Regions from separate parts of the Anoxybacillus andreesenii genome, predicted to be linked through region 3. Evidence: predicted binding sites of a transcription regulator. Region 3 holds the regulator's gene; each other region holds the start of a gene.
The links. Region 3 encodes Rex, which represses fermentation and respiration genes when NADH is low (regulators of the CRP and FNR family bind a similar motif). Its sites were predicted from a motif close to TTGTGAAATATTTCACAA; they were not measured.
Positions count from the first base shown of each region.

Region 1 (7,608 bases), on a different contig from region 3:
CTAGGAATCATTATTGGCGTTGGGGCCGTGATTATCGTTGTAGCCATTGGACAAGGTGGTGAGGCGATGCTGAAATCCCAAATTACCGGACCAGGAAATACGATTGAAATTTTCTACCAGCCGAGTGAAGAGGAGCTACAAGCGAATCCCAGTGTTCTTTATGAAGCAGCTTTTACATCGGAGGACATTAGAATTTTAGAGGCTATTCCAGAGGTGAAGCAGGTTGTGGCCTCCAGTTCTCAATTTTCACCAATACGATATCGCGACAAAACAGCCGATAGCTCTGTTTTTGGCATTAATCAGGCCTATATGGATTTGAATGATCTGCAAATTGAGAAGGGGCAAGGTTTTGCCGCCACAGATTTTTTTGGTGGAAGAAGGGTTGCCTTAATCAGTCACTCCTTGCAGGAAAAGGTATTTGAAAATAAGAATCCTATTGGGGAAGTAATCCGCATTGGAAACCAGCCTGTTGAAATCATCGGTGTTCTTAAGAAACCAACGGGCTTATTTTCCTTTGGTTCAATGGATATCTATCTTCCGTTTAATACGTGGAAAATGGTCTTTGGAAAGGACGATATTACTCAGGTCACCCTTCAGGCTGCTTCGGCAGATCAGATTCAAGCATTGGGTGAAAAAGCTACCTTTCAGCTGAATCAGTTTCATAAGACCGAAGACTCTTATATGGTGATTAATATGGAGGAAATGGCCGAGGGAATTGGGCAAATTACAAGGATTATGACGATTATCATCGGCAGTATTGCGGGGATCTCCCTGTTTGTTGGCGGAATTGGCGTGATGAATATTATGCTCGTTTCAGTGACAGAGAGAACCCGTGAAATTGGCATTCGCATGGCGCTTGGTGCCACTAGAAATCAGGTACTCACTCAGTTTCTTATTGAATCCATTATCCTGACGCTGATCGGGGGCCTAATTGGAATCCTATTAGGTTGGGGAGTCTCCTCGGTGGTCGCATTCTTTGCTGGTTGGCCGTCGCTTATCTCCTGGCAGGTCGTTGTTGGTGGAATTATTTTTTCCATGGCAATTGGCATTATTTTTGGATTGCTCCCAGCGAACAAAGCATCAAAGCTTGATCCAATCGAAGCATTGAGATACGAATAATGATCTCAGACATAAAAAGACTAAATTTTGTCAAAAATATATGGATAAAAGATGAACTTTATCCAATCTTTATCCAACGGTTAACTTCATCTCCTATAATGTGAGTGAAGATGGTGGAGGTGCCTGTTATGCATATAACTACTTATATTGAGTTGGAAAATCAAGAGGTTGAAGAAATTACCGAAGCAAAAATGATTTTTGCTACGGAGCAGGTTAACGAACATATTATTGAAACATGTGTAGAAGGATTTGAAAGGTCAGACACAGGGGAGAAAATGTCCTCTGAGGAGGGCATTCAAATGGTTTTTGATCACCTCAAGAAAAAGGGGATCATTCCAAATGGTGTAGAGGATTTCTCATTTGAAATGCCATCCTGTGAAAGATTGAAGAATTCAGAGCATGAAGAAGATCTACCGCAAAATGTAGTCATTACCTATGTAGTAGCTTGATTGTTTGATTAAGGCCCTTTCCTTTTTAGGAGGGGGCTTTTTTGATTCCCAATTTGTCTAAACGTTTGATATTGTCATAGGTTTAATGCCTAGTTGAGCGGGGTAGAAGGAAGAAAAAGCATGGTGGTGATGGAAATGGGTAAGAGTACAGTAGTCCATGGTAGCTTGAGATCCTATAAGATCAAAAGAGGTGACACAGTCTGCTCCATAGCTCGGGAATTCAACATATCCATAATCTCCATTTTAAAGGTCAATAAACATATGGATCCAAAGCAGCTTACCATTGGTGACACACTATGTGTACCAGTTGAAAAGGAAACGAATGTTGAATATGGTACTTAATATACAAGGGGATGTCATCACGAAAAGATGGCATCCCTTTTTCAACGCCTCAAGTTTTATCGCAAATTAATGACGATATTAAAAAAGAGGACCCAAAAGTGGGTCCCTTTCTTTTATTGCAATGGTGGTTTCATTTGATTAGGCATTTCAGGTGCAGGTGCGAAGGAGTTCAGCATCTGTTGCATATCCTGCTGGCTAAATTGCGGTACCTGGTAGTAGCCCTTTTTGTTTTGATAAAGGAATAGCTCATAAGCCATTTCGATATGATTCGGAATACTATCGGCTAGAACACGTCTAACGACAGGATTTGTACATTCAGCTGCTGCCATCGTCATGCAGCTAGCTAATGATTTCATACAGGACATCATGATCCCAGAGGTACATTTGTCACCGATTTGAGAGAGCTCTTGATTTGGTTTTGTTGGCTGTGACGGGGACAACCCATACTTTACCTCGTTCGACTGATCCATAAGATAGGTAGAGGTTTTCTGAGAAGGCTCTTGTCCCGTCTTAAAGGACTCGACTAGAATATTGTATTCATTGGTCATAAATTGTCTTTGGCGCTGAAGAATATCCATTAGCTCTGGGTCCTTTATATGCTGCTCACACATTAAATATTCATTGAACGCCCCTGTAAAACCAGACAGCACTTGATGAGTATCAAGGATTTCGTGTGCTCCGTGATTCATTTGACCTGTAAAACCTGTCTGCATCATTTGATTCATGGGTTGCTGTTGTTGTCCATTGCCGTAAAACTGTTGCAAATTCTTGTACCCCCATAACTTCAGAATTTGTAGGCATGTGGCCATACATCATTATTATGGACTTTTCTCCTTCCTTCATGCTTTCTAAAAGCTGTAAAAGCAGAAGAAACTTTAGTGTGGAAGGAATACAAGCTGATAAAAGAAAAGAACAGCAAATACATAAATTAATGGGTGAACCTGACGCCATTGTCCTTTGAAAATTTTGAGCAGAGGATAGGAGATGAATCCTAAGGCAATCCCTGTTGCTATGCTTGAAGTTAAAGGCATCGCCAAAATGATTAGAAACGCAGGGAATGCTTCATCTAGTTCGTTCCATCTAATATTTGAGATGGACCCCATCATTAGGCTTCCGACAATAATTAAGGCTGGAGCTGTGATCGAAGCCAGTCCAGATACAGCACTCACAAGTGGTCCAAAGAAGGCCGCTACACCAAATAGGGCCGCCACGGTAACAGAGGTAAGACCTGTCCGACCGCCAGCTGAAACTCCAGAGGATGATTCAATGAATGCTGTTGTTGGACTAGTCCCAAACATAGCCCCAACCGTAGTAGCAACAGAATCGGAAAGCAATGCTTTACGAGCATTTGGCAAAGAGTTTCCCTTCATTAATCCCGCTTGCTGAGCCACACCGATCATGGTTCCAGTTGTATCGAAAATGGTCACAAGCAAGAAGGAAAATACAACAGCATAGAGCCCGTGTTCAACCACCTGACCGATGGCTTCAAAAGGATTTGAAACGATAAATCCTTCAGGTAAGCTCGGCTTTTCGATAAAGCCAGCGTCAAAGGATAGATGCCCTGTGAATAAAGCGATGATTCCCGTCACAATCATGCCAAAGAATAAAGCCCCATGTACCCGCAATGTCATGAGTATTAAGGTTACAGCTAGGCCAATGAGGGTTAAATAGGCCACTGGATCACGCAAATCTCCTAAGGCAACAAGGTTTGTCGGATGATCGGTAATAATCCCTGTTTGACGTAGACCAATAAATGCGATAAAGAGACCAATACCTGCGCTTATTCCGTGCTTCAAATTTTCAGGAATAGCTTCAATTAGCATATTTCTTAAAGGTGTTAATGATAAAATAACAAAAATGATACCAGCAACAAATACTGCAGCAAAGGCAGTCATATAGTCAATATTTCCATGACTTCCAACAACGGAATACGCAAAATAGGCATTCAAGCCCATCCCAGGTGCAATCGCAATCGGATAGTTCGCGAATAAACCCATCCATAAGGTACCGACAATCGCAGCAATAATGGTAGCGGAAAATACCTGTTCAAAGGGAACACCCGCATCAGCTAAAATAATCGGATTAACGACCACGACATAGACCATCGTAAAAAATGTTGTAATTCCGGCTAGAACCTCAGTCCTAACATTCGTTTGATGCTCTTTTAATTTAAACATGACTGACCTCCAAAAACACGAACGTTTTTAAAACACATTCTCTATAATATTCGTTTCACATGGGGAATACAAGGTCTAAATCGAATATTTTCTTCTATTTTTTCTACTTAACCTACTAAAGGGAGCGTATTCTTTATTATTTTGCTATATTCTGTTCATTTTTATGAATGGCCTTCAACAAAAAAATCGGGTGTGGGCACCCGATTTGTCAATTAAAAGAATAGATTTATGATAAAATAGCAAATTGCCGCCAAAAACGCAGAAATAGGCAAAGTTATTACCCAAGTAATAAGCATTCTTTGGGCTGTTCCCCATTTTACACCCTTCACTCGATGAGCTGAACCAACTCCGAGAATAGAAGAGGAAATAACGTGGGTAGTACTTACTGGCAAATGGATGAATGTAGCTCCAAATATAATCATCGCTCCAGTTAAATCAGCAGCAACTCCATTAACAGGACGAATTTTCATAATTTTCCCACCGACGGTCTTGATGATTTTCCATCCACCGATAGAGGTACCTAGTCCCATTGCTGTTGCACAGGATAATTGCACCCAAAATGGAACATCATTAGTTGAGATATAGTTGTTCGCGATCAGTGCCATCGTAATGATCCCCATTGCCTTTTGAGCATCATTGGTCCCGTGTGTATAGGATTGAATGGCAGCTGTAGCAATCTGGAATAAACGAAAATTACGATTGGTCTTGGCAAGATTGTTATTTTTGAAAATGACCTTAAAAATGCTATAGACAATATATCCCACTCCGAAAGCCAAAATGGGTGACAGGATAAGGGCTTCCACGATTTTAATAAAACCATTGTAATTTAAAGAGTCAAAACCAGCAGCGGCGATCGCGGCACCAGCAATAGCCCCAATGATCGCATGGGATGAACTGGAGGGAATTCCAAAGTACCAAGTAATCAAGTTCCAAGCGATGGCTGCGATAAGTGCCGCCAGGATAACCACGGAACCATTCTCGAGGTTGAACGGATTAACGATATCCTTTGTAATCGTTTTTGCAACTCCGGTAAATGAAATCGCCCCTAGAAAATTCATGAGGGCTGCCAGAATAATTGCTTGACGCGGCCTTAGTGCCTTTGTTGATACGGCAGTCGCAATGGCGTTCGCTGTGTCGTGAAATCCGTTAATAAAATCAAATGTCAATGCCCCGATGACAATAAGGACGGTAAGAATTAACATAGGCTCCATATTAAAGTCTCCTTAGGCATTTTTCATAACAATGGTTTCAAGCGTATTGGCTACACCCTGACAGTGATCAGCGATTTCCTCTAATGTTTCATATATTTCTTTGTATTGGATAATGCGAATGGGATCCTTCTCCACCGAGAATAAATGCTTAATGGATTGACGTAACACTCCATCACATTTGGATTCATAATCCTTAATTTTGATCGCGTGCTCCCGAATTTGATGAAGCTTTTTTGTAGTCATCAGATCGATCGATGTGTCAATTTCCACTGTACAGGCCCTAATGGCCTTAACAAATTTAATCATGTATTCATCTGCTTCTGTCATGGAATACATTTCAAATAATGCAGCACAGGCTTCAAACCCGTCCAGTACATCGTCCATACTCATGGATAATTGCAGAATATCCTCTCTTTCAATAGGTGTGATAAACACTTTATTCAGTTCTTGAATGGTTTCATGAACATATGTATCGCCTTTTGTTTCATATTCTTTCATTGTTTCGAAAAATATTTTTAAGTCATTCACATTCCGAATCTTATAATCAGCAAAAAAGTCCGCGCCTTCTCTTAAATTTGTGGACATGTTTTTCAACAAAACTGAGAACTTATCTTGCTTCTTAAAAGCCATTGGTTTACCCCCTATAAATAGTGAACCTTAGTTTTTATATTTCCAAACTAGTTAATTTTATATTAAAAAAAGTAAAAAATAAACGAATTCCTTCAAATTTTTATAAAAAAATGTGGATTCATGTCTGCGTGGGAGTGAATTTGTCGAAAAATGTTATCTAATATGACAAACGTGTCAAACTATCTTTGTGACATATTTCACATTATTTTCAAAAATGACTCGAAAATAATAATTAATCTAATTATATAATATCTGTAATTGGATGAAATATTTGGATAAGTCGCGACGAAAAATTTTCAGCCAATAAAAATTTTTGGGGGATTAAACAATGAAAAGTTTGAAGCTACTATTCACTCTTTTTTTCGCTCTTGCGCTGTTGGCAGCATGTAATAGCAAAGACGATGCCAGTGCACCAGTAGACGATCAGAAGAAAGAACCAGCAACAACAGAGACAGAAGTAGATAAAGAACTAGAAGCTGCTAAAGCAAAATTCGAGCCTCTTGGTGATATTCCAATTCCAGAGGACAATGAAATGACAGATGAGAAACTTGCTTTAGGTCAAATGCTATATTTTGATGAAAGATTATCAGGAGATAACACATTAAGCTGTGCTTCCTGTCATGCTCCAGCAGCTGGCTATGGAGATAATTTAGCAAAGTTTGTCGGTTTCCAAGGCTTTAATGGTCCGAGAAACAGCCCGACTATTATTAATGCGGGATATTACAAAGAGAATTTCTGGGATGGACGTGCTGGGAGCTTAGAAGAACAAGCTGTTGGACCGATTACAGCAGCAGGGGAAATGAATCAGGATTTAGATGAATTAGTTACGGAATTAAGTGCAGTACCTGGCTATGTCGATGAATTCAACAAAGTATTTAATGATAAAATTACAGCAGATAATATTGCCAAAGCAATAGCTGCATTTGAAAGAACGATTGTCGTAAAGGATACTGCTTTCGATAAATACCTTGCTGGAGACGATGATGCGATTTCTGCTGATGCTAAAGAAGGTATGAAGCTTTTCGTTGGAAAGGCAAGCTGTATCTCATGTCATGCTGGTCCACTTCTTTCTGACCATAACTACTATAACTTAGGTATGGAAGGCGACGATGGAAGATTCGCTGTTACGAACCAAGAGGTTGACAAAGGAGCATTTAGAACAGCTGGTCTTCGCGGTATTGCTCATACTGCACCGTACATGCATGATGGTAGCCTGGCAACATTAGAAGATGTTGTGAACTATTACAATGCAGGTGGAGGCGCACATCCGAATAAGAGTGCGTTAATTAAGCCATTAGGATTAACAGATGAAGAGGTTGGCTATCTTGTTGCTTTCTTAGAAAGCATGAGCGGTGAACCACCAATGTATGAAAAACCTGAACTACCACAATAAACAAATTAGGCCTTGGAGATTTCTCTCCAAGGTTGTTTTTTTGTTTTGGACAAAATAATCAAGGGAAAAAGGTATTTAATCACTTCTCCACACAGAAGAATAAGAAATACTTGATCTGCCATCTTGTTAATTCGATTCCGTATTTCTTAAATTAGCAGAGTGGCGAGGTCCCTCCTTCCATTTAAGAAATACTTTATATAAATGGAGCGCCCCATATCCATAGAGGGCGCTCTTTTACTTCGAAGGGCTATTCAAATGTTGAAGGAGATGAAACTTCAATGCTTTCC
Region 1 is NZ_JAUSTU010000024.1:33,600-41,207, forward strand. Features, by position in the region: gene J2S07_RS17960 (ABC transporter permease) at 1-1,119, shown strand, start outside; gene J2S07_RS17965 (hypothetical protein) at 1,248-1,568, shown strand; gene J2S07_RS17970 (LysM peptidoglycan-binding domain-containing protein) at 1,704-1,910, shown strand; gene J2S07_RS17975 (spore coat protein) at 2,024-2,635, opposite strand; gene J2S07_RS17980 (NCS2 family permease) at 2,786-4,087, opposite strand; gene J2S07_RS17985 (inorganic phosphate transporter) at 4,300-5,298, opposite strand; gene J2S07_RS17990 (DUF47 domain-containing protein) at 5,311-5,928, opposite strand; gene J2S07_RS17995 (cytochrome-c peroxidase) at 6,257-7,321, shown strand; gene J2S07_RS18000 (RluA family pseudouridine synthase) at 7,569-7,608, opposite strand, start outside.
Region 1: a site for Rex is predicted at 6,114-6,131, ahead of J2S07_RS17995 (cytochrome-c peroxidase). Genes of this name have one in related genera too.

Region 2 (7,608 bases), on a different contig from region 3:
AATGATTTCATTCGCATTATCTGTAGCACTACTCATCGCAGTCATTCTGGCAGCATGCTCACTTGCCTTACTATCTAAGAGAGAGCCATAGATTAGGCTTTCTGCATATTGAGGTAGCAGAACTTCCAAAATCTCTTCAGCAGACGGCTCAAATTCATAGGAAGTAAGCTTATTGCTTGAAGAAATATCTGTAAGCGGTAAAAGCTTCTTCTCCGTTACGTCCTGTCTGATCGCATTGACGTAGTGACTGTAATAGATGTGAATTTCATCTAATGTTCCATCTGAGAACATTCCTACAGTCTTGCTAGCAATATCCTTGATCTCAGCAAAGTTTGGCTGATCAGGTAATCCGACAATATCAAGAACGACATTCATGCCATTTTTCTTAAAAAAGTCACGACCCACACGACCGACGGCAATAATCGCAAACTCATCGTTGGATTTATGACGTTCCTTTACGGTTTGGAATACTTGTCGCAAAATATTACTGTTATAGGACCCAGCAAGTCCTCGGTCAGAAGTGATCACTAAATAGCCTGTCTTTTTCACAGGGCGAGTGGTCAGCATTGGATGCGTTGCATCCTTACTTCCTAACGCGATTGAAGCAGTTACTTCTTGAATTTTGTCCATATAAGGAACGAATGCCTTTGCATTTTGCTCTGCACGACTCATTTTCGAAGCAGATACCATTTGCATGGCCTTCGTAATTTTACCCATTTTCTGGGTAGCGGTTATACGTGATTTTATGTCGCGTAATGATGCCACTTACTTCTCACCACCCTTTTCAAAGATTGTTAAGGCTAAAAGCCAATGTAGAAGAAAACGACGTTCTCTGTCTTTAATTGGCTTTTGCCCTCCTTAAAGTTAGACCTTATTCGGTTACTGCGAATGTCTTCTTGAAGTCATTAATCGCAGCAGCCATATCATCATCAGCAGGAAGATCTTTTGTTGTGACGATATGGTCTAACAAATCTTTGCGGTTATGGTCTAACCATGTTAGGAACTCAGATTCGAAACGACGAATATCGTGTACAGGAATATCATCTAGGAACCCACGAGTGAGGGCATAAAGAATCGCAACCTGTTTTTCTACTTTTAATGGTTTGTTTAGATCCTGCTTCAGAACCTCTACTGTACGAGCACCACGGTCTAATTTTGCCTTTGTTGCTTTGTCAAGGTCAGAACCAAACTGTGCAAAAGACTCTAACTCACGGAAAGAAGCAAGGTCTAGACGCAATGTACCAGAAACCTTTTTCATCGCTTTAATTTGCGCTGAACCACCAACACGTGATACAGAAAGACCTGCGTTAATCGCTGGACGTACACCAGAGAAAAATAGGTCAGATTGTAAGAAAATCTGTCCATCTGTGATGGAGATAACGTTTGTAGGAATATAAGCAGAAACGTCCCCTGCTTGTGTTTCAATAAAAGGTAGAGCTGTGATTGAACCAGCACCCTTTGCATCACTTAGTTTTGCAGCACGCTCGAGTAAACGGCTGTGTAGGTAGAATACATCCCCTGGATACGCTTCACGACCTGGAGGACGACGTAATAATAAGGAAAGCTCACGATAAGCAGCTGCTTGCTTTGTTAAGTCATCATATACGACTAGTACGTGTTTTCCTTGGAGCATGAACTCTTCCGCCATTGATACACCCGCATAAGGTGCTAGGTATAATAATGGAGCTGGTTGAGATGCAGAAGCGGTTACAACAATTGTGTAATCTAATGCACCATTTTTACGTAAAGTTTCAACGAGTCCACGAACCGTTGATTCTTTTTGTCCGATTGCTACGTAGATACAAATCATATCCTGATCCTTTTGGTTCAGGATGGTATCAACTGCAACAGATGTTTTACCTGTTTGACGGTCACCGATGATTAACTCACGTTGACCACGTCCGATTGGCACTAGCGCGTCAATCGCTTTAATCCCCGTTTGAAGCGGCTCATGAACCGATTTACGATCCATTACTCCAAAAGCTGGGCTTTCAATTGGACGAGTCTTTGTTGTGTTTACTGGTCCCATGCCATCTACTGGCTGACCCAATGAATTAACAACACGTCCGATGAGTTCTTCCCCTACAGGAACCTCCATGATACGGCCCGTACGACGTACCTCGTCACCCTCACGAATTTCTGTAAAAGGTCCTAAAATAATGATACCGACGTTATTTTCTTCAAGGTTTTGCGCCATACCCATAACGCCATTTGAAAATTCAAGAAGCTCTCCAGCCATGACATTGTCGAGGCCATGAGCACGAGCGATACCGTCACCGACCGTGATAACCGTACCTACATCACTCACTTGAATTTCTGACTGATAGTTTTCAATTTGCTTTTTTATCAGCGCACTAATTTCTTCAGCATTGATGCTCATGAGTTTCACCCCTATCTACGAACTTAACTTAACAGTTGTCGTTCTAAACGCTCCAGCTTGCCACTTAAGGATCCGTCGAAAATACGGTTTCCAATCCGGACTTTCACACCGCCGAGCAAATTAGAATCAACGATATTATTTATACGAAGAGATTGTTTTCCAACCTTAGCAGCAAAAGATGCAGAAAGTGCTTGACGTTCATCGTCTGTTATCGGACGAGTTGTATAAACCTGCGCCTCTGCAATTCCACGATCATCATTTGCTAATTGAATAAATTGGTCCGCCATATCCGTGATGTAATCCTCGCGATGACGATCAATTAAAATTAATAATGTGTTCAAAACAAATGGATGAACTGCCCCAAAGGATCCGCTGATGATCTCTTTCTTTTTATCAATAGAAACCTTAGGAGACTTAAGGACAGCCTTTAATTCGCCATTGTCTACTAAAACATTTTTTACTACACGAAGCTCTTCTTCCATTCGGTCAAGAAGCTGGTGTTCTTTTGAAAGTTGGAAAAGAGCGGTCGCATAGCGTTTTGCTATACTTGAGCTACTCATCGCTCTTCTCCTACCTCTTGAATATATTCATTAATGAGCTTCTCTTGATCCTCGGCGGAAAGCTCTTTTTCAATTACTTTAGAAGCAATCATGACAGATAGAGTAGCCACTTGCTCACGAATCGCTGCAACAGCCTTTTCCTTTTGCTGTTCAATTTCTAGCTTAGCAGATTCCTTCAAGCGCTCCGCTTCTGTACGAGCGAGTACGATAATTTCCTCACGTTGAACGTCGCCTTGCTTTTTCGCATTCTCAATAAGGTTTTGCGCCTCTGTACGTGCTTCCTTTAAAAGACTGCGTTGTTCTTCAAGTAGCTTTTGTGCTTCCGCACGGCTTTGTTCAGCCGAATTTATTTCATTTGCAACATGTTCCTCACGTTGCTTCATGATTCCCATTAATGGACCCCATGCGTATTTTTTTAACAATGCTAACAGAATAGCAAACATAACAAGCTGGAATAAAATATCCCCACCGTTAAAGCCATTATGTGCTGTTTCAGCTGCACCCAAGATTAGACTGTTTGTTAACAAGACTTGATTCACTCCCTTCAAGAGTCGTTCCTTATACTTGCTAAGAATTTAGTAAACATTTCATTTAGAAAAAATTAATATTTTGCCAAAAGAACATAAAGGAATGGCGAAGCTACACATGAATGATCTTCGCCATTTTTGTTACTATTGTCTAGCTCCAGCGCCTATCGACCTTGAACCATGAATGCGATAACAACTGCGATGATAGGAATCGCCTCAACTAACGCTACCCCGATGAACATTGTTGTTTGAAGCATTCCACGTGCTTCTGGTTGACGTGCAATACCTTCAACTGTACGAGATACGATAAGACCGTTACCAATACCAGCACCTAGTGCCGCTAAACCAATTGCAATTGCTGCTGCTAACATACCCATTATAGAGTTCCTCCTTAAATATAAGAAAATATGATTTATTTTGTTTGTTCATAATCAATTTCATAATCTTGATTTATCGCCATTAGGATACAGCATTTGCTGCCGTGATATGGCTAACTATTGATATTATAAAATTGACTCGAATGAACAGGTTTTATATTAATGGTCTGAGCTCACTTTGTGTGAGAGGTAAACCATTGTTAACATACAGAAAATAAATGATTGGATGGCGCCAACAAAGACTGAGAATCCCTGCCAAGCAAGCGTTGGAATAATTGCTGCTATCGTGCCCCCAACTCCAGTTGCAAGACTTCCTGCAAGTAACCCAAGAAGAATTTCCCCTGCATAGATGTTACCGTAAAGACGTAGACCAAGCGTTAATGTGTTTGCAAATTCCTCAATAATTTTAATTGGGAACATAAACCAGAACGGCTTAAAGAACTCTTTTCCATATGCGCCAACACCTTTGGTCTTCACCCCATAATAATGGGATAGTGCTACAATCATTGTCGCTAATGTTAATGTAACAACTGGGTCAGCTGTTGGTGACTTCCACCAAAGTTCCCCATTATAGGAGACTGAAAAAGGAAGTCCTAGCATATTGGAAACAAAAATATACATGATAATGGTGATTCCTAATACATGGAATTTCCCACCGTCTTTCCAATCCATCGTACTGTTGATGATATTTTTAACAAAATCCATGATCCATTCGAAGAAGTTCTGCATTCCGGTTGGCTTCATGGCAAGCTTTCGTGTAGAAAGAACAGCAATAAAAAAAACGATGGCACTGGCAACTGTTATCATTAATACGTTTGCCAAGTTGAACGTTAAGGTAAAGTTGTCCATAATTTTCAAATGATATAATGGAGCTCCATGTTCCACAGTATTCACCTCTCTTCTCCGCTATTTATGTAAATGAAAAGCTTGCTTAAAAAAATTTATCATAATGACAAAATATGGTGTCATTAATCCCAAAATCACACTGTACAGATGAAACAGATTAGAATATTCAAGGGCAATCACCACTGCTAAAATAGCCGTTGCCATTCTTGAAATCATTCCGAGAGAACGAACCTTCTCCCCTCTGATAACCGCATCTCCAAACCTGTCTACTTTTCTGGCAAGCAGCCACATGTTAAACAAGCCGAGCGCAGTTCCGAGAACGAGTCCCAGAAATATAGTTTTATATGAAGTAAAACCCCAGCCAAGAACATAAAATGAAAGCAAAAAAAATATGTATCGTTGATGCTGTTGAAAAATTGTTCTTACATCCGGCATATTTGATTATTCTCCTGAATAGAAATGTTGGACTAAACGCAGCATCGCGTACACACCTGCAGCTAGTCCTAACAATAATCCAATTATTAAGAATAATGGTTCTGTACTGAATTGACGATCGAGCCATCTTCCTACGAAGATACCAATCAATACAGACCCTACTAATTGAGAAAGAATCGCGGACATTAAGCCGTAAGCTCGCAATGGGTGGCGGTTTTTTTGTTTCATATTAGAACGCATCCTCTCTTTAAGAGAATGGTAAGAAGGCTGAGAAAAGAACAATTTCCCAAAAAAAATCAAGCAAAAAGGTAAGTTCTATGACGATGTTGAAAACCCTATCATTCTTACCCTTTGTAAGCATACAATAGGGACATTTTTATGTCAATGCGTTTGTAGTGAAAAAGCTCACACAAACAAGCACCATTATTGAATATGTTCACACAATATTCGAAAATTATTTTTCCAGCCTTCTTGATTTATTTTTTTGTATTGTTCTCAGAATTTTCTTTTAGATTTTTTTGCTATTTTTTATGAAACTCGTACGGATCTTTTCATTCTATCTCTTCTATATACAGGGGAGTTTCGATCATATCCTCTTTTCCAGATCGCTTTGCAAAGACTTTGGCGATATATAGGCCGCTTTCCGGAAGACGTTCTCTATCAATCGTCTCCTTTAGAAGTCCTTTTCCAACCTTTCTTTTTGTATCGAGAAAGCCAACAAACTGAAAGGAGTCAGGATCAAAAAGGGCGATCCCAAATTCCTCGGCGCCTCCAGGTAAGTAAACCTCATACTGATACGTTCCTTGTTCATCCCCAGCGCCAAAATCAAATCCCATAACCCTTGGATAATTGGGCTCTTCTAAAACATATAAGTAAGGAATTCTGAAAGTTTGAGACCCTGCCTGCAATTCTATGGTGCCATCATGGATTTTTTTCTTAAAGGCTTTTGGGTCCACCATCATTTTGATGGCCACCCTCTTTTTTTCATTTGGCTTCAGAGTAAAAGAAAAAGGCATTTCCCACTGGATTCCAATTTCATTCTTGGGTATGGCAAAGGAATAGACTTGCACCTTATCACTGACGTTCTCCACCGTTACGTACTGTGTATGGGAATGGGGCTCTTCAGCTAGCTTGAACTTACCAAATTGCAGGGAACCAGGCATAACAAGGGATTGCGTCTTAATGGCCGCTTCTACTTGAATTCTACCCGCACCCTGTTCATAGGTTCGATATGGATTTCCTTTTTGATCAGAAATTGGTTTCGCTGTATTCATTAAAGCTGCCTTAATTTGTTCGGGTGACCAATCCGGATGCGCTTGCTTGATGAGGGCACTTGCACCTGCGACATGCGGAGCGGCCATGCTTGTTCCTTGAAGGGCCAAGTAACCGCCAGGAATCGTGCTCGTAATCGCTACACCTGGTGCGACGACATCCGGTTTGATATCCCAGGTGGAGGTCACTGGTCCACGTGAGCTGAAATCAGCCAATAAATCCTTCTCTTCTATTATATGAATACGGGCTTCTGCCTCTCCCTTTTCAGTGAGCTGCTTCAATTTCTTGCCTTCTTCCTTAGAAATTGTAGAGACGGGCAAATCTACCTCTCCCTCAAGATTTCCAATAAAGCTCCCAGAAATATGATTATAAATAATCACAGCAACTGCCCCCGCCCGCAGTGCGTTGTTGGCTTTTTCGGTAAAAGTGATTTTCCCCCGCTTGATAAGGGCGATTTTCCCTTTGACGTTGGTAAGCTCTTTTGGTTTGCCTAATCCTCCGTCTACGACTTCATAGGAGCGATCAAGCTTCCATTCGTGTGAGCCCTGCATCGGCTCAAGTCTAATTTTTTCTGAAAGTCCTACAACCGAAAGATAAGGGATTTTCATGGGTGGAGTGGAAGCTCCAACAGAAATGGCCTTTGCGGCTGTTCCAGGAGAGCCAACGGTCCACATATTTGGACCTGAATTACCTGACGAGGTGACAGGAATAATACCTTCTTCTGCCGCCTTATTCAGGGCAAGACTAATCGGGAGATCAGGTCCATTAATGCTATTGCCAAGGGACAAATTCAGAACATCGACTTTATCTTTAATCGCTTGTTCAATCGCCGCTAGGACCTGTTCGGTTGTCCCTGCTCCCCCAGGACCGAGCGCTCGATAGGCAATCACCTTGGCATCTGGAGCTACCCCATTGATTTTTCCATTTGCCGCAATGATCCCCGCAACATGGGTACCGTGCAGAGTGATCGGACCGTCTGGGCCTTCTGATTCCATTGGATCTGCGTCTTGATCCACCAGATCATGCCCACCCTCATAGTTTCTTCTCAAATCCTGATGGCGATAGTCAATCCCTGTATCAATCACCCCTACTGTAATTCCTTTTCCCGTCAGTCGATGATTCGTTTGATCGTATATTCCTCTCACCGCATCCCCGCCGATGATTCGGATGTTTTCTTCCTGTTGGGTTTTATAGGTTTGGACCTGAGAGAC
Region 2 is NZ_JAUSTU010000002.1:208,874-216,481, forward strand. Features, by position in the region: gene atpG (ATP synthase F1 subunit gamma) at 1-765, opposite strand, end outside; gene atpA (F0F1 ATP synthase subunit alpha) at 872-2,380, opposite strand; gene J2S07_RS02990 (F0F1 ATP synthase subunit delta) at 2,404-2,940, opposite strand; gene atpF (F0F1 ATP synthase subunit B) at 2,937-3,467, opposite strand; gene atpE (F0F1 ATP synthase subunit C) at 3,632-3,844, opposite strand; gene atpB (F0F1 ATP synthase subunit A) at 4,004-4,729, opposite strand; gene J2S07_RS03010 (ATP synthase subunit I) at 4,751-5,125, opposite strand; gene J2S07_RS03015 (AtpZ/AtpI family protein) at 5,132-5,353, opposite strand; gene J2S07_RS03020 (S8 family serine peptidase) at 5,677-7,608, opposite strand, start outside.
Region 2: a site for Rex is predicted at 5,519-5,536, ahead of J2S07_RS03015 (AtpZ/AtpI family protein). Genes of this name have one in related genera too.

Region 3 (7,608 bases):
GAATTGAGACAAGCTGTGATGAAACAGCAGTTGCCATTATTAAAAACGGACGTGAGATTGTTGCGAATGTAGTCGCTTCACAAATCGAAAGCCATAAGCGATTTGGAGGAGTGGTTCCTGAGATAGCCTCCCGTCACCATGTCGAACAGCTGACGATTGTATTAGAAGAAGCCTTGCATCAAGCAAAGCTAGAGATTTCTGATATGGACGCTATTGCTGTTACAGAAGGGCCAGGGCTGGTCGGAGCTTTATTAATTGGTGTCAATGCAGCGAAGGCGCTTGCTTTCGCACATAATATACCACTCGTCGCAGTGCATCATATTGCAGGGCATATTTATGCTAACCGGCTGGTGAAAGAGATGAAATTTCCTCTCCTTGCTCTGGTCGTATCAGGTGGACATACAGAACTTGTCTATATGAAGGAGCATGGACATTTTGAGGTTATCGGTGAGACAAGAGACGATGCCGCTGGAGAAGCCTATGATAAGGTAGCTCGAGTATTAAATATGCCTTATCCAGGAGGTCCGCATATTGATCGGTTGGCGCAAACAGGTGAGCCTACATTGAATCTCCCGAGGGCATGGCTTGAGGAAGGCTCCTATGATTTCAGCTTCAGTGGACTCAAATCAGCTGTGATTAATACCGTTCACAATGCCGAGCAGCGTGGGGAGAAAATTGCTCCAGAAACCCTTGCTGCGAGCTTTCAGGAGAGTGTCATTGATGTATTAGTGACGAAAACCCTTAAGGCTACAAAGGAATATAATGTGAAGCAGGTGCTTCTCGCAGGCGGTGTAGCTGCAAATAAAGGGCTCAGAACCCGACTTGAGCAGGTTTTTGAGGATGAGGATGTCGAGCTCATCATACCACCGCTCTATCTTTGTACGGATAATGCAGCGATGATTGCGGCTGCCGGCAGTATCTTTTTCGAAAAAGGTCAAAGAGCCGAATTAAACTTGAACGCAAATCCAGGATTAGATATTTCTATCCACAATATTTAATAGAACCAGGACAAAATCCTCTCATTATAGAGGATTTTTTTTGTGGATAAACAAAGAAATTATGTGAATAATGTGGATAAATACGAATTAAACTGTGGATAATGTGGAAAACCCTGTGGAGAGCTGTTGTAATCCTATTTTTATTGTGAATAAGATTGTGGAAAAAGAAAACCGGGATAGTTCGTCTATCCCGGTGCTACAGTAGTTCCTATTCAGCCAATTCTGACCATTCCTCTAATAAGCTATCTAGCTTTTCTTTTGCCGCATCATTTGCTTTCGTAATTTCAAGAACCTTTTCATGATCCTGAAAGATTTCGGGTTCACAAAGTAATTGTTCATTTTCCCCGATGCTGTTTTCGAGCTCCTCTATTAGTTTTTCAATTTCTTCTATTCTTCTCTTTCGTTGTCGCTCTAATCTTTTTGCTTCTTTATCCTGTTGATAACTCGATTTTTCTTGAGTTTCCTGTTGATGAACTGTGGATATTTCTTTCTTCTCAAGCTCCTTTAATTCTTCAAACTCCAGCTTCTTTTCCACATAATAATCATAGTCACCAAGGAATTCCGTTGCATGAGTCGAGCTAAGCTCGATAACTTTAGTAGCAATTCGATTAATGAAATAACGATCGTGCGAAACAAAAAGGATCGTACCTGGATAATCAACGAGGGAGTTTTCCAATACCTCTTTACTGTCCAAATCCAAGTGGTTCGTGGGTTCATCTAGGATTAAGAGATTTGCCTTTTGCATCATTAGTTTGGCTAAAGCCAGTCGTGCTTTTTCACCACCACTTAAGGAAGAAACCGTTTTGAGAACATCATCTCCAGAGAATAAAAAGTTGCCGAGTACGGTGCGAATATCCTTTTCATTCATTAGTGGGTAGTCATCCCATAGCTCATTTAATACTCTTTTGTTGGAGGTCAGTTCTGCCTGTTCCTGGTCATAATAGCCGACTGTGACATGGGAGCCAAAGCGGATATTACCGTTAATTTTGGGGATTCGTCCAATAATCGTCTTTAATAAGGTAGATTTCCCAATTCCATTTGGACCCACGAGAGCGATACTATCTCCTCTAGTAAGTCGAAAGGTAAGGTCTGTACTGACCGTATCCCCATCATAGCCAACGGACAAGGAATCTACCATGAGAACGTCATTCCCACTTTGCCGCTCAATTTCAAAACCAAAGGAGGCTGATTTCTCATCTCCAAGTGGCCTGTCCATAATTTGCATTTTATCCAGCTGTTTTCTTCTGCTTTGCGCTCGTTTCGTCGTCGAAGCTCTCGCCAAATTTCGTTGGATAAAATCCTGGAGCTTGGCTATCTCCTCCTGCTGCCTTTCATACTGTTTCATTTCCCGATCATAATTTGCTGCCTTTTGATCTAAATAAGCACTGTAATTCCCGAGATATTTCGTTATATGAAGCCTTGAGATTTCATATACTTGGTTGACCACCTTATCTAGAAAATAGCGGTCATGAGAGACAATCAAAATGGCGCCCTCATAGCCTTGCAAATAGCCTTCGAGCCAGGACAATGTTTCAATATCCAGGTGGTTTGTCGGCTCGTCCAAGATTAAAATATCAGGCTTCTTGAGCAACAGCTTCCCAAGGGCTAACCTAGTCTTCTGCCCACCGCTTAGGCTTGAGATTTTGGTTGAGTAGTCAAAGGTGTGAAACTTAAGTCCATGTAATACAGAACGGATATCTGATTCATATTGATAGCCACCATTTTCTTTAAAGGTAACCTGAAGAATATCGTAGTCCTTGAGGATGCGCTCGTATTCTGAAGGGTTAGTATAGACGGATGGGTTAGCCATTTTTTCTTCTAATTGGCGCAATTGTTTTTCCTGTTCTTGTAGGTCCTCAAAGACAGTCAGCATTTCCTCCCAAATGGAGCAATCCGAATCTAAGCCCGTATTCTGTGCTAAGTAGCCGATTTCCACATCCTTTGGTTTAATGATTTCCCCTGATTCATAGGAAAGCTGTCCTGCTATTATTTTGAGAAGGGTGGATTTACCTGCACCGTTTCGTCCAACGAGGGCAATGCGGTCACGAGTTTGCACTTCCAGCTTGATATTCGTTAAAATGGGATCAGCCCCATATGATTTTGATAATTGATTTACCTGCAATAAGATCATCGTTTTCACCTCAGTATTTCTAGCAATAGTGTAACGTACAAAAATGGGAACGGCAATAAAAGAAGGTTATGGGCGGTATTTAAAAATCTTTTGTGAAAGTCATAACAATGTTTTCACAAATCTGTCAAAATAGTGTATAGTTTGAAGTGAGGTGTATAGAATATGGCTGAATTTACTCATTTTAACGAAGAAGGCAGAGCCAAAATGGTCGACGTTAGTGATAAAAAGGAAACGGTTAGGACCGCAATTGCTAGCTCAAGTATTACGGTAAATAAAGAGATATATGACCAAATAACCAACAATACAATTAAAAAAGGGGATGTCCTAGCCGTCGCACAGGTGGCGGGAATTATGGCCTGCAAAAAGACTGCAGATATTATTCCAATGTGCCATCCGATTCCGCTAACAGGTGTGAACATTACCTTCAGATGGGAGCGAGAGAATGAAAATTATCGTCTCATCATTTTGGCCTCAGTCAAAACAAAGGGAAATACAGGAGTAGAAATGGAAGCGCTAACGGCTGCGTCGGTCTGCGCCTTGACGGTTTACGATATGTGTAAGGCCGTTGATAAAGGGATGGTCATCGGAAAAACCTACCTCGTTGAAAAAACAGGTGGAAAAAACGGTGATTTTAGAAGAGAGAATGAGATTTTATAAGCTAGACTTATGATAGGGTGGGGGAAATAGGATGAGTAATGATACAGTGAAAATTCCTCAGGCAACAGCAAAAAGGCTGCCGTTATACTACCGGTTCTTAAAGAATTTACATTCATCAGGGAAGCAGAGGGTATCATCTGCGGAGCTTAGTGAAGCGGTAAAGGTAGACTCTGCAACGATTCGTAGAGATTTTTCGTACTTTGGAGCATTAGGGAAAAAGGGTTATGGGTACAATGTGAACTACCTATTGAGTTTTTTCCGTAAGACACTTGATCAGGATGAGTTAACAAATGTAGCCCTAATAGGGGTTGGAAATCTTGGAACGGCCTTCTTAAATTATAATTTCCTCAAAAACAATAATACAAAGATTGCTGTTGCCTTCGATGTAGCTGAAGATAAAGTGGGCACAACCATCGGGGATATAACTGTTTTTCACATGGACGATATGGAAAAAGTGATCAAAGAAGAGAACATCACGGTCGCTATCTTAACCGTTCCTGCTCAGTTCGCCCAGTCGATTACAGATAGGCTGGCAAAGGTAGATGTAAAAGGGATCCTTAATTTCACACCAGCAAGGCTAACGGTTCCTCCGACAACACGAGTCCATCATATTGACCTTGCAGTTGAATTGCAGTCATTGGTCTATTTCTTAAAGCATTATACGGTGGATGAGGAAGAAGTAGTGGAATAAAATGAAATGAAATGAGCCTTTTTGAAGGGCTCATTTCTTATTTTTCTGGATAGATTTAAGCTTAAAATGGAAGAAGACCATGCGAAGACCGCCTCCTATATCAAAGGTGGCTAAGAGAATGAGCAGGTAGGTAAAAAAGCCCCATTCCCCAGTTTGCTGCAGGTTTTGGATGGCGAAAAAAGTAAAAAATAAGCCAAACACAATATATAGAATTCCTGAAAACAAGGTAGACTGTCTCATAGGAAAAAACCTCCAATGAAGCTTTGCACCTTGTCGGCTTCTCGGAAAATCCGTTCTATGTCTTCTTTATATACGGATTGGACGAGTACAACAAAGGTATTCATAGCGACATGTGCACAGATTGGCACAATGATTCGTTTTGTTTTGATATAAAGAAAGGCAAAGGTAAAGCCCATTGCTGAATACAAAAGTAAGTGTTCAGGCTCCATATGCGCCAGGGCGAAAATAATGGAGCTGATCAAAGCCGCAATGAAAAAATTGAACTTTTTATAAAGTGAACCGAACAATATTTTTCGAAAGACAATTTCTTCAAGAATGGGACCAATAACAGAACTTACTAATACAACAATAGGAAAAGACTCAATAAGTGAAAGAATTTGCTGTGTGTTCTCCGAGCCCAATTCAATCCCCAGCCATGTTTCAATATTTGCGGCTAGGCTCTGGGAAAATAAAGCAAGAAACACACCTAAGATCGCCCAGACCGTTGACTGAGTCACGGATGCAGCGTTTCGATCGGGTATGGGGTTTTTCCATTCATTTTTCAACAGTAATAACACAATAAGCAAGGTGACAGCAAAGCTAAAAACGATCCAAATCGCAACTGAATATATGGCCATGTCTTCCAAACTGTGTCCCAATAATATGCCTGCAAAAGTGACACCTGGCACACCCACAAAGCTTGAAAGATGCATCCCCATGTAAGCAACTAATATATACCAATATTCCTTTTTCAAAATGTGATTCCCCTTTAATAACTATCTCAACATGCACTATAACCCATTCTACTAGTAAAAAGATGATAGATACAAATTTAAATTATAAAAAAGTGTATGGCTGGATAATTTTTCAACTTCTGTATATACTTTGAAAGGTTGTGCAAAAAAAGATGTTAGGATAGCAACAAAAATTAAGGAAAATTTTACGCATGATACTTGCAAAAAATTTAGGAATTCATTAATATAATAAATGTGTTAGCACTCATGAGTATCGAGTGCTAATAAAAAATTACATATTTTATTTGAGGAGGTTGTTTCACTTGTTAAAGCCACTAGGAGATCGCATTGTTATTGAGTTAGTTGAATCGGAAGAAAAAACTGCAAGCGGTATCGTTTTACCGGACTCAGCGAAAGAGAAGCCTCAAGAAGGAAAAGTAGTAGCTGTAGGTACAGGTCGTGTTCTAGACAACGGTGAGCGAGTTGCTCTTGAAGTTGCTGTAGGCGATCGAATTATCTTCTCAAAGTACTCTGGTACAGAAGTGAAGTACCAAGGAACAGAGTATTTAATTTTACGTGAAAATGACATCTTAGCTATTGTTGGCGCCTAAGATATTAATTTAGATTTTTTTGTAAGTATTAGATAAAACGATCATTTAGGGAGGTTTTCAATATGGCAAAAGAGATTAAATTCAGTGAAGACGCTCGTCGCGCGATGCTTCGCGGAGTAGACGCTCTTGCAGACGCAGTTAAAGTAACCCTTGGACCTAAAGGACGCAACGTCGTTCTTGAGAAAAAATTCGGTTCTCCACTAATCACTAACGACGGTGTTACCATCGCTAAGGAAATCGAATTAGAAGACGCATTCGAGAACATGGGTGCGAAGCTTGTTGCTGAAGTTGCGAGCAAGACAAATGATGTGGCTGGGGACGGAACTACTACAGCTACAGTTCTTGCTCAAGCGATGATTCGTGAAGGCTTAAAGAACGTAACTGCTGGTGCGAACCCAATGGTGATTCGCCGCGGTATTGAAAAAGCTGTTGCAACTGCAGTTGAAGAGCTTAAGGCGATTTCAAAGCCAATCGAAGGCAAAGAGTCCATTGCACAGGTTGCTGCGATTTCTTCTGCTGATGATGAAGTAGGTCAGTTAATTGCTGAAGCGATGGAGCGTGTAGGCAATGACGGTGTTATCACAATCGAAGAATCAAAAGGCTTCACAACAGAACTAGACGTAGTGGAAGGAATGCAATTTGACCGTGGTTATGCATCTCCTTACATGGTGACTGATTCTGACAAAATGGAAGCAGTTCTTGAGAATCCATATATCTTAATTACGGATAAGAAAATTGGAAGCATCCAAGAAATTTTACCAGTACTTGAGCAAGTGGTACAACAAGGCAAGCCATTATTATTGATTGCTGAAGATGTTGAAGGGGAAGCTCTTGCAACATTAGTATTAAATAAACTACGTGGTACATTCAACGCAGTAGCAGTTAAAGCTCCTGGATTCGGTGACCGTCGTAAAGCAATGCTTGAGGATATTGCAATCTTAACTGGTGGTACAGTGATCACAGAAGATCTTGGTTTAGAATTAAAATCTGCTAGCATTGAGCAGCTTGGCCGTGCCGCTAAGGTTGTTGTTTCAAAAGAAAATACAACAATCGTTGAAGGTGCCGGAGAGTCTGATCAAATCGCAGCTCGTGTGAACCAAATTCGTGTTCAAATGGAAGAAACTACTTCTGAGTTTGACCGTGAAAAGCTTCAAGAGCGCCTTGCTAAGTTAGCTGGTGGTGTTGCCGTTGTTAAGGTTGGAGCTGCAACTGAAACTGAGCTAAAAGAACGCAAGCTTCGCATTGAAGATGCTCTTAACGCAACTCGTGCGGCAGTTGAAGAAGGAATTGTATCCGGTGGTGGAACTGCATTCCTTAACGTGTATAAAAAAGTGGCTGAGCTTCAAGCAGATGGCGACGAGCAAACAGGTATCAACATTGTTCTTCGTGCCATTGAGGAGCCAGTTCGCATCATCGCTAGCAACGCTGGTCTAGAAGGATCTGTTGTGGTTGAGCGCTTAAAGAACGAAGAGATTGGCGTTGGCTTCAATGCGGCTACAAACGAATGGGTAAACATGATCGACGCTGGTATCGTTGACCCAACTAAAGTAACTCGTTCTGCACTTCA
Region 3 is NZ_JAUSTU010000036.1:2,152-9,759, forward strand. Features, by position in the region: gene tsaD (tRNA (adenosine(37)-N6)-threonylcarbamoyltransferase complex transferase subunit TsaD) at 1-998, shown strand, start outside; gene J2S07_RS19995 (ABC-F family ATP-binding cassette domain-containing protein) at 1,207-3,129, opposite strand; gene moaC (cyclic pyranopterin monophosphate synthase MoaC) at 3,292-3,786, shown strand; gene J2S07_RS20005 (redox-sensing transcriptional repressor Rex) at 3,818-4,477, shown strand; gene J2S07_RS20010 (YdiK family protein) at 4,508-4,717, opposite strand; gene J2S07_RS20015 (CPBP family intramembrane glutamic endopeptidase) at 4,714-5,451, opposite strand; gene groES (co-chaperone GroES) at 5,754-6,041, shown strand; gene groL (chaperonin GroEL) at 6,104-7,608, shown strand, end outside.